One region of the Streptomyces sp. NPDC002566 genome, then DNA from elsewhere that is predicted to be linked to it. Evidence: riboswitches for the same ligand, from Rfam matches in the RefSeq annotation. Region 1 holds a riboswitch; the other holds the start of a gene.
What was found. Region 1 has a riboswitch for cyclic di-AMP ahead of ACFYXA_RS03750 (peptidoglycan DD-metalloendopeptidase family protein). Riboswitches for the same ligand answer to the same signal wherever they lie in the genome.
Positions count from the first base shown of each region.

Region 1 (4,206 bases):
TCGTGGAGCGCTGGACGACCCTTCGCCACGAGGGCGGACAGGGCGACGAGCCGCTGGAGCTGCTGCGCGCCGACTCCGCCGTCTGGACGCTCCCCGACCGCGACGGCTGGCGGCTGTCCCAGCTGCACGGCCGCTGGGCCGCGGAGTCCCGGCTCACCCGCGCGCCCCTCACCTACGGCGAGAAGGTCATCGGCAGCCGCCGCGGCCACACCAGCCACCAGCACCTGCCCTGGGTCGCCCTGGACGCCGACGCCACCGAGGAGCGCGGCGAGGTCTACGGCTGCGCCCTGGGCTGGTCCGGGTCCTGGCGGATCTCCGTCGCCCAACTGCCCGACGCGCGCGTGCAGATCACCGGCGGCGCCGGCCACGACGACTCGGGCCTGCTGCTGCTCGCTCCCGGCGAGGAGTTCACCACGCCCGTCTTCGCCGGCCTGTGGACCGACGAGGGCTTCGGGGGCGCCAGCCGCGCCTGGCACGCCTACCAGCGCGCCCACGTGATCCCCGACGCCGAGCGCGACCGGCCGGTGCTGTTCAACTCCTGGGAGGCCACCTACTTCGACATCTCCGAGGAGCAGCAGGCCACTCTCGCCCGCCGCGCCGCGGCCGTCGGCGTCGAGCTGTTCGTGGTCGACGACGGCTGGTTCGGCGCGCGCACCGGCGACCACGCGGGGCTCGGCGACTGGACGCCCAACCCGGACCGCTTCCCCAAGGGCCTGAAGCCGCTCGCCGAGTACGTGCACGCGCTCGGCATGCAGTTCGGCATCTGGGTCGAGCCCGAGATGGTCAACCCGGACAGCGACCTGTACCGGGCGCACCCCGACTGGGTGCAGTTCCAGCCGGGCCGCAAGCGGACGGAACTGCGCAACCAACTGGTCCTCAACCTCGCCCGCGAGGACGTCCGTGAGTACCTCTGGCAGCGGCTCGACACCCTGCTGTCCAGTGCGCCGATCGACTACGTCAAGTGGGACTTCAACCGCTGCTTCACCGACGCCGGCTGGCCGGACGACCCGTATCCGCAGCGGCTCTGGGTGGACCATGTGCGCGGCCTGTACGCCCTGTTGGACCGGTTGCGGGAGGCACACCCCGGTGTCGCCTTCGAGTCCTGCTCGGGCGGCGGCGGGCGGATCGACCTCGGGATCATGAGCCGTACCGACCAGGTGTGGACCTCCGACAACACCGACCCGCTGGACCGGCTCGCCATCCAGCACGGCTTCAGTCAGATCCATCCCGCGCGGGTGATGGCCGCCTGGGTCACCGACAGTCCCAACACCCAGCTCAACGGCCGCGTCAGCTCGCTGCGGTTCCGGTTCGTCAGCGCGATGGCGGGAGTGCTCGGCGTCGGCGGCGACCTGTCCGAGTGGACCGAGGAGGAACTCGCCGAGGCCCGGCGCTGGGTGGATCTCTACAAGGAGATCCGGCCCCTCGTCCAGCACGGCGACCTCCACCGGCTGCGCGCCCCCGAGGGCGGCCTGAGCGCGGTGCAGTACGTGCGCGGGGACGAGAGCGTCGTCCTCGCCTGGCTCCAGGCGCAGCGCTACGGTGAGCCGGCGCCGGCGGTGCGGTTGCGCGGCCTGGACCCGAAGGCGTCGTACGAATGCCTCGAAACGGGCGAAGTGCACCGAGGGGCGGTGCTGTTGCATCACGGGTTGCGCACGGGACTGCGTGGTGACCTCGATGCGACGGTTGTCCGTCTGCGTCGCATTTGAGCGCTCTACCCGCATTGGAGTTCTTCGTTCAACTCGGTCTGGAATAAGGGGCGCTGGAACGGTGCGGCGTGAGCAGCGTCATATTCGTGACCGTGCGTCATTAGCCATGTTCACGTAATTCGTGGAGTTTTCATGGGCGTTTCCCGCAGAATCCGTCACCTGGTGCACGGAGTGTGACGGGAGCGCGGCGCAGCGGATCACGACGCGGACGTCACCGGGGCACGTGTCGCTTGTCGCCGCGTGTCCGGGTCGCTTAGGTTTCACGCCAATCCGGACGGACGCCGAATCCTGCCGCCGACCGGAACCCGCAGACACTCACCCGTCCACGGCAGGAGCGGGGGACCCACAGGCACGACCGCCTGTTCCGGTCTCCGGAACAGGCTTGGGGTAAAGCCGCGCTCCGGCGCGGCCGGGCATCTCCAGCCCGCACCCGACAGCTCACCTCGCAGGCGCCGGAGAGGAACCCGCCATGCCCGCGAAGGGTAAGCACCGCCGTCCCAAGGCCCCGCGCTTCAGCCGTTCCATCGCCGCCGCCGGCACCGGCGGCGCGGCACTCGCCCTCCCGCTCATAGGCGCCGCCGGCGCCCACGCGGCTCCCGCCCAGTCGGCGGCCCAGTCCGTCTCCTCCGTCTCGGACAAGCCCGTGCAGACCGTCCCGGTCGCGCAGCGCTCCGCCGCGGCCGAGGCCCCGGCCGCGGCGAACACCACGACCTACACGGTCCGGTCCGGCGACTACCTCTCCCGGATCGCGGACGAGCAGCACGTGCGCGGCGGCTGGCAGAAGCTGTACGCCGACAACCGCGAGGCCGTCGGTGAGGACCCCTCGCTCATCCACCCCGGTCTGAAGCTGTCGATCGGCAAGCGGGCGGCGGCCGGTTCCGCGGGCGCCGCCGGTTCCGGTGACACGGCGTCGAAGAGCTCGCGCTCGGTGCACTCCTCGAAGTCGTCCGCCCCGAAGTCCTCCCACTCTTCGAAGTCTTCGCACTCCTCGCACTCCTCGAAGTCGTCGCACTCTTCGCGGTCCGCCACGAAGGCGTCGGCCGGCCAGACCACCCGCGGCGGCGGCAACGTCTCCGGCTTCCGCCTCCCCGTGTCCGACGCGTCCGTCGGCACCCCGTACCGGATGTCCGGCAGCATGTGGTCCAGCGGCTACCACACCGGCGTCGACTTCGTCGTCCCGACCGGCACCACCCTCAAGGCCGTCGGCGCGGGCACGGTCGTCTCCGCGGGCTGGGGCGGCGCGTACGGCAACCAGGTCGTCATCCGGCTCGCCGACGGCCACTACGCCCAGTACGCCCACCTCTCCGCGCTCTCCGTCTCGGCCGGCCAGAGCGTCTTCCCCGGCCAGCAGGTCGGCCTCTCCGGCTCGACCGGCAACGTGACCGGACCGCACCTGCACTTCGAGATCCGCACCACGCCGGACTACGGCTCCGACGTCGACCCGGTCGCCTACCTCCGCGCGCGCGGCGTCTCCGTCGGCTGACGGGCCCCCGTGGCCGCCACGAGTCCGTGATCGTCGTATTGCGGTCTCGTGGCAGGGCTCCCGGGGTGTCGACAGCGGTGGCGGGGCGAGGGCACAGTGAGCTCCGCCCGTCGGCGGGCAAGCGCTTTCCGCGCTGTCCGCCGTACTCCGCGCGTCACGAAGGAGCCGTTCCCCCATGACGACCTCGCGCAGAGCGTTCGGCGCCCTGGCCGCCGGCGCCGCCCTTGCCGCGATCGCCCCCGCGGCCACCGCGAACGCCGCCCCCGCAGGCGGCGCGCCCCGGTGCCGTCGGCTCGTCGCCCACGACGACTTCCGGCACGGCCTGTGCCGGTGGGCCGTGGAACTGGAGAACGGCGGCACGGTCACCGCCTCCCGGGGCACCCTCGAGGTGGACGTGCCCGCCGGCGCGACGATCTGGTACCGGGAGCGGCTCGAAGGACCGTACGTCCTCCAGTACACGGCGACCCCCGTCTCCGCCGGCGGGGCCAACGACCGCGTCTCCGACCTCAACAACTTCTGGAACGCCGTCGACGTCCGTTCCCCGGACGACCTCTTCGCCACGCCCAGGGGCGGCGCCCTCGCGGAGTACGACCACCTCACGACGTACTACGTCGGCTACGGCGCCAACTCCAACACCACGACCCGGATGCGCCGTTACGTCGGCCGGCCGGGGGAACGGCCGCTGCTGTACGACTACACCGAGCCGCTGCTCGTCGCGGGCGAGCCGAACCACGTCCGCATCGTGTCCGACGGCTCCACCGTCCAGTGGTGGAACAACGGGCGGCTCGTGTTCGACCACACCGACCCCGAGCCCTACACCGGCGGGCACTTCGCGTTCCGCACCACGTGGAGCCACTTCCGCATCGACGACTTCCGCGTGTGGTCCCTTATTCCTTGATTGGCAAATTCTTTAGGGGTGTCCTTTCTCACCGCCAGTCAACCCTTGCCTACGGTCGCGTAGGTCACATTCGACGGTGAATCATGCACTGCTGTGGCAGACGATTCGAAGAATGACAG
Region 1 covers NZ_JBIARD010000001.1:872,290-876,495, forward strand. Annotated here, with positions in the region: gene ACFYXA_RS03745 (alpha-galactosidase) at 1-1,706, shown strand, start outside; cyclic di-AMP (ydaO/yuaA leader) riboswitch at 2,013-2,171, shown strand; gene ACFYXA_RS03750 (peptidoglycan DD-metalloendopeptidase family protein) at 2,176-3,189, shown strand; gene ACFYXA_RS03755 (DUF6250 domain-containing protein) at 3,365-4,087, shown strand.

Region 2 (4,206 bases), 760 kb from region 1:
CCACCGGCAGAACGGGGCGACCCCGTTCCAAGGTGCTTCACGTGTGGAACACTGGTCTAGACAACCCTGAACAGCGAAGGGCAGCATCACATGGCTGAGCGCCGCGTCAACGTCGGCTGGGCCGAGGGCCTCCACGCCCGCCCCGCCTCCATCTTCGTCCGAGCCGCCACGGCCGCAGGCGTCCCGGTGACGATCGCCAAGGCGGGCGGCGACCCCGTCAACGCGGCGTCCATGCTGGCCGTCCTCGGTCTGGGCGCCCAGGGCGGCGAGGAGATCGTCCTCGCCTCCGACGCCGAGGGCGCGGACGCCGCCCTGGACCGGCTGGCCAAGCTGGTCTCCGAAGGTCTCGAGGAGCTTCCCGAGACCGTCTGAGCCCACGCTCGCGGCACCCTTGGAGCCGCGTCGCCCCACCCGGGCGGCGCGGCTCCGCCGTTTTCGCCCCGCACCGGCCACTCGCCGGCCAGCCGCAATTTCGGCAATTTTCGGCGGGGGAAATCCCGTTCCTCCGAGAGGTGCGAAAAAGGCCGGCGTACGGGTTCGCGGACGCGCGGAAAGCACGACCGGTCAATTCCGGGCGCGCAACATGAAAAGGCAGCGGAAATACGTCTCCGCCGAATATCCCCTCTTTGTATACGGCTCCCGTGTTAATGCCGGCGGCCTGACGTGTTGACGGCGTGTTGCGAAGTCCTCACACGCTCCGCCCCGTCCCCGCCGGTGAAGCGCAGCCGGTGCGCGGCGGCGGCGCGCTCGGTGTGCAGCGCCGTGATCGCCCGCGCGCGCTCCCCGTCGCCGCGCGCCACCGCGTCCACGATCGCGCCGTGCTCCGCCCAGGACTCCACCGGGTCGGCCGGCGCCTCCACCGCGTACATCCAGACGATCTTGTGACGCAGCCCGGTCAGCGTGGAGGACAGGGCGTGGCTGCCGCAGGCCTGGGCGAGCGTCTCGTGGAACCAGCCGCCCAGGGAGCGCAGGTCCTCGCTGCCTCCCCGCCTGGCGCGCTCCTGGCCCAGCCGGACCAGGCCGCGCAGCACCTTCAGATGCGCCTCGGTGCGCCGCTGGGCGGCCCTGGACGCGCCGAGCGGCTCCAGCAGCAGGCGCATCTCCAGCAGGTCGGCGGCCTCCTGCTCGGTCGGTTCCGCCACGCACGCGCCCGCGTGCCGTCGCGTGACGACGAAACCCTCCGCCTCCAGCGTGCGCAGCGCCTCGCGGACGGGGACCCGTGAGACTCCGTAGCGGCGGGCGAGCAGTTCCTCGGTGAGGCGGCTGCCGCGCTCGTAGACACCCGCGACGATGTCGTCCCGGATGGCCGTGCACACCGAGTGCGCCGGAATACGCATGACCGACCTCCGCCTTTGTCCCCGCGAAACGTCGACGAGTGACGTCCGTTCCGTGACTCTATTGCAATGTGCGGGAATTTCCGACGGCGGGCCGGAATCCATGGATATTTTTTGGACAGCGGAGGCGGTGAAGCGGGGAAAACGGCAAAAGCCCGGCCCCCGGGGGACGCTGTCGGTGCGTCCCCCGGGGGCCGGGCTTTTGGTTCGGTGCGCCGTGCGGCGTCAGACGTTCAAGCCGTGCTTGCGGAGGTAGGCGACGGGGTCGATGTCCGAGCCGTACTCCGGGCTGGTGCGGGCCTCGAAGTGCAGGTGCGGGCCGGTGACGTTGCCGGTGGCTCCCGACAGGCCGATCTGCCGGCCCGGGGTGACCTGCTCGCCCACCGAGACGCTGATGGACGACAGGTGGCCGTACTGGGTGTACGTGCCGTCGCTCATCCGGATCACGACCTGGTTGCCGTAGGCGCCGCCCCAGCCGGCCTCGACGACGGTGCCGAGCCCGACGGCGTGCACGGTGGTGCCGCTGGAGGCGTGGAAGTCGATGCCGGTGTGGCTGCCGGAGGACCACAGGGAGCCGCCGGACTTGTAGCTCGTGGAGACGTACGAGCCGCTGATCGGCGGGACGAAGGTGTTCAGGCGCTTGCGCTCGGCGGCGCGGGCGGCACGCGCCCTGGCCGCGCGCTCCTCCCTGACCTTCATGGCTGCCATCACGGCGGCCTTCTTCACCTCGGCGGCCTCCTCGGCCGCCTGCTGCTGGGCGGCGGCCTGGTCGTCGACTCGCTGGGCGACGGAGTCGCCGACGGTGACGACCGGGACGAGGCCGGTCTGCTCGACGGAGGGCGTGGGCTCGGCGGCGACGGCGGAGCCGGAGGCGACGGTGGCGATGACGCCCGTGGTGGTCAGTGCGGCGATGCTCGCCGCGCGCGCAGAGGTGCGCCGCATCCGACCGGGACGACGGTGCTTCCCGGTGGCGCAGGTGAACGCCATGAAGTTGAGCGGTCCTTTCCTTCCCTCTCGCCTACCGGGTTAGCTGACGGGTTCGGAGCAGGAAGGTCTCCTACGGACCCCCTCGCGACTCGCGCGGGCGTCCGATTCACCCCAGGGACTTCGCAGTTGGGTCCCCGGCTCCCCTGGCTCGCGCCGTACGGGGACTCGGCGATGACTGTCCGGTGCCGCGGGTGCGGCGCAGTGCCCGACGGACAGCCCGGACGAACCTAGACGGGGCCGCTGTCAATTCCCAAACGTAAGCCGCCTTTTGTAGCGCATCCCACAGGGCAGACAGGCTGTCACTCCCTCAATTCGGACATCATCCGGACAACAGGGAGTCCCGGTGACACATCCGTCACCGGGACTCCACGCGCGCGTGCGGGTGGTTCAGTCGGCCGTGACGACCTTCACCTCGCCGATGCCGAGAGCCTCGACCGGCTCCTTGATCTGCGCCGCGTCACCGACGAGCACGGTCACCAGACGGTCCACCGGGAAGGCGCTCACGGCGGCCGCCGTGGCCTCCACGGTGCCGGTGGCGGCGAGCTGCTGATAGAGCGTCGCCTGGAAGTCGTCCGGCAGGTGCTGCTCGACCTGGTCGGCGAGCGTGGCGGCGACGGCCGCGGCGGTCTCGTACTTCAGCGGCGCCACGCCGACGAGGTTCTGCACGGCGACGTCGCGCTCGGCGTCGGTCAGCCCGCCCTCGGCCAGCGTGCGCAGCACCTTCCACAGGTCGTCCAGCGCGGGGCCGGTGTTGGGGGTGTCGACCGAGCCGCTGATGGCGAGCATGGCGGCGCCCGAGCCGTCCGGAGCGGACCGCAGGACCTGCCCGAAGGCGCGCACGCCGTAGGTGTAGCCCTTCTCCTCCCGGAGGACGCGGTCCAGACGGGAGGTGAGGGTGCCGCCCAGGCAGTACGTGCCGAGCACCTGCGCGGGCCACACGCGTGCGTGCCGGTCGGGTCCGATACGGCCGATCAGCAGCTGCGTCTGGACGGCGCCGGGGCGGTCCACGATGACGACCCGGCCGTTGTCGTCGGCGGTGACCGGCGGCACCGGGCGCGGCTGAGCGGCGGAGCCCGTCCACGCGCCCAGGGTGTCGCCGAGGAGCGCCGCCAGGTCGACGTCGGTGAGGTCGCCGACGATCACGGCGGTGGCCGTGGCGGGGCGGACGTGCTTCTCGTAGAAGGCGCGCACGGCCGCGGAGTCGATGTTCTCGACCGTCTCCGCGCTGCCCTGACGCGGGCGCGACATGCGCGCGTCGGCCGGGAACAGCTCCCTGGAGAGCTCCTTGGCCGCACGCCGGGAGGGGTTGGCCAGCTCGTGCGGGATCTCGTCCAGGCGGTTGCGGACGAGGCGCTCGACCTCGCTGTCGGCGAACGCGGGCGCCCTGAGGGCGTCGGCGACCAGACCGAGGGCCTTGGCCAGCCGGGAGGCGGGCACCTCCAGGCTCACACGGACGCCGGGGTGGTCGGCGTGGGCGTCGAGGGTGGCGCCGCAGCGCTCCAGCTCGGCGGCGAACTCCTCGGCGGAGTGCTTGTCGGTGCCCTCGGAGAAGGCGCGCGCCATGATCGTGGCGACGCCGTCCAGGCCGGCCGGCTCGGCGTCCAGGGGCGCGTCGAGGAGGACCTCGACGGCGACGACCTGCTGGCCGGGGCGGTGGCAGTGCAGGACGGTCAGCCCGTTGTCGAGGGTTCCGCGCTCGGGCGCCGGGAACGCCCACGGCTTGGCGTCGCCCGCCTGCGGCTGGGGGTGGAAGTCCATCGTGGCGAGCTCGGTCACTTGGCCGCCTCCTCGTCGTGGTCGTCGGCGGTGGTCGCGGCGGCTTCGGCGCCGTCGGCGCTCTCCGTGCCCTCAGTGGGCTCGGTGGGCTCGTACACCAGCACCGCGC
Region 2 covers NZ_JBIARD010000001.1:108,948-113,153, reverse strand. Annotated here, with positions in the region: gene ACFYXA_RS00450 (HPr family phosphocarrier protein) at 91-372, shown strand; gene ACFYXA_RS00445 (GntR family transcriptional regulator) at 645-1,337, opposite strand; gene ACFYXA_RS00440 (M23 family metallopeptidase) at 1,560-2,321, opposite strand; cyclic di-AMP (ydaO/yuaA leader) riboswitch at 2,335-2,502, opposite strand; gene ACFYXA_RS00435 (M16 family metallopeptidase) at 2,709-4,097, opposite strand; gene ACFYXA_RS00430 (M16 family metallopeptidase) at 4,094-4,206, opposite strand, start outside.
Region 2: linked by a shared signal. The riboswitch ahead of ACFYXA_RS00440 (M23 family metallopeptidase) and the one ahead of ACFYXA_RS03750 (peptidoglycan DD-metalloendopeptidase family protein) in region 1 are both predicted to bind cyclic di-AMP.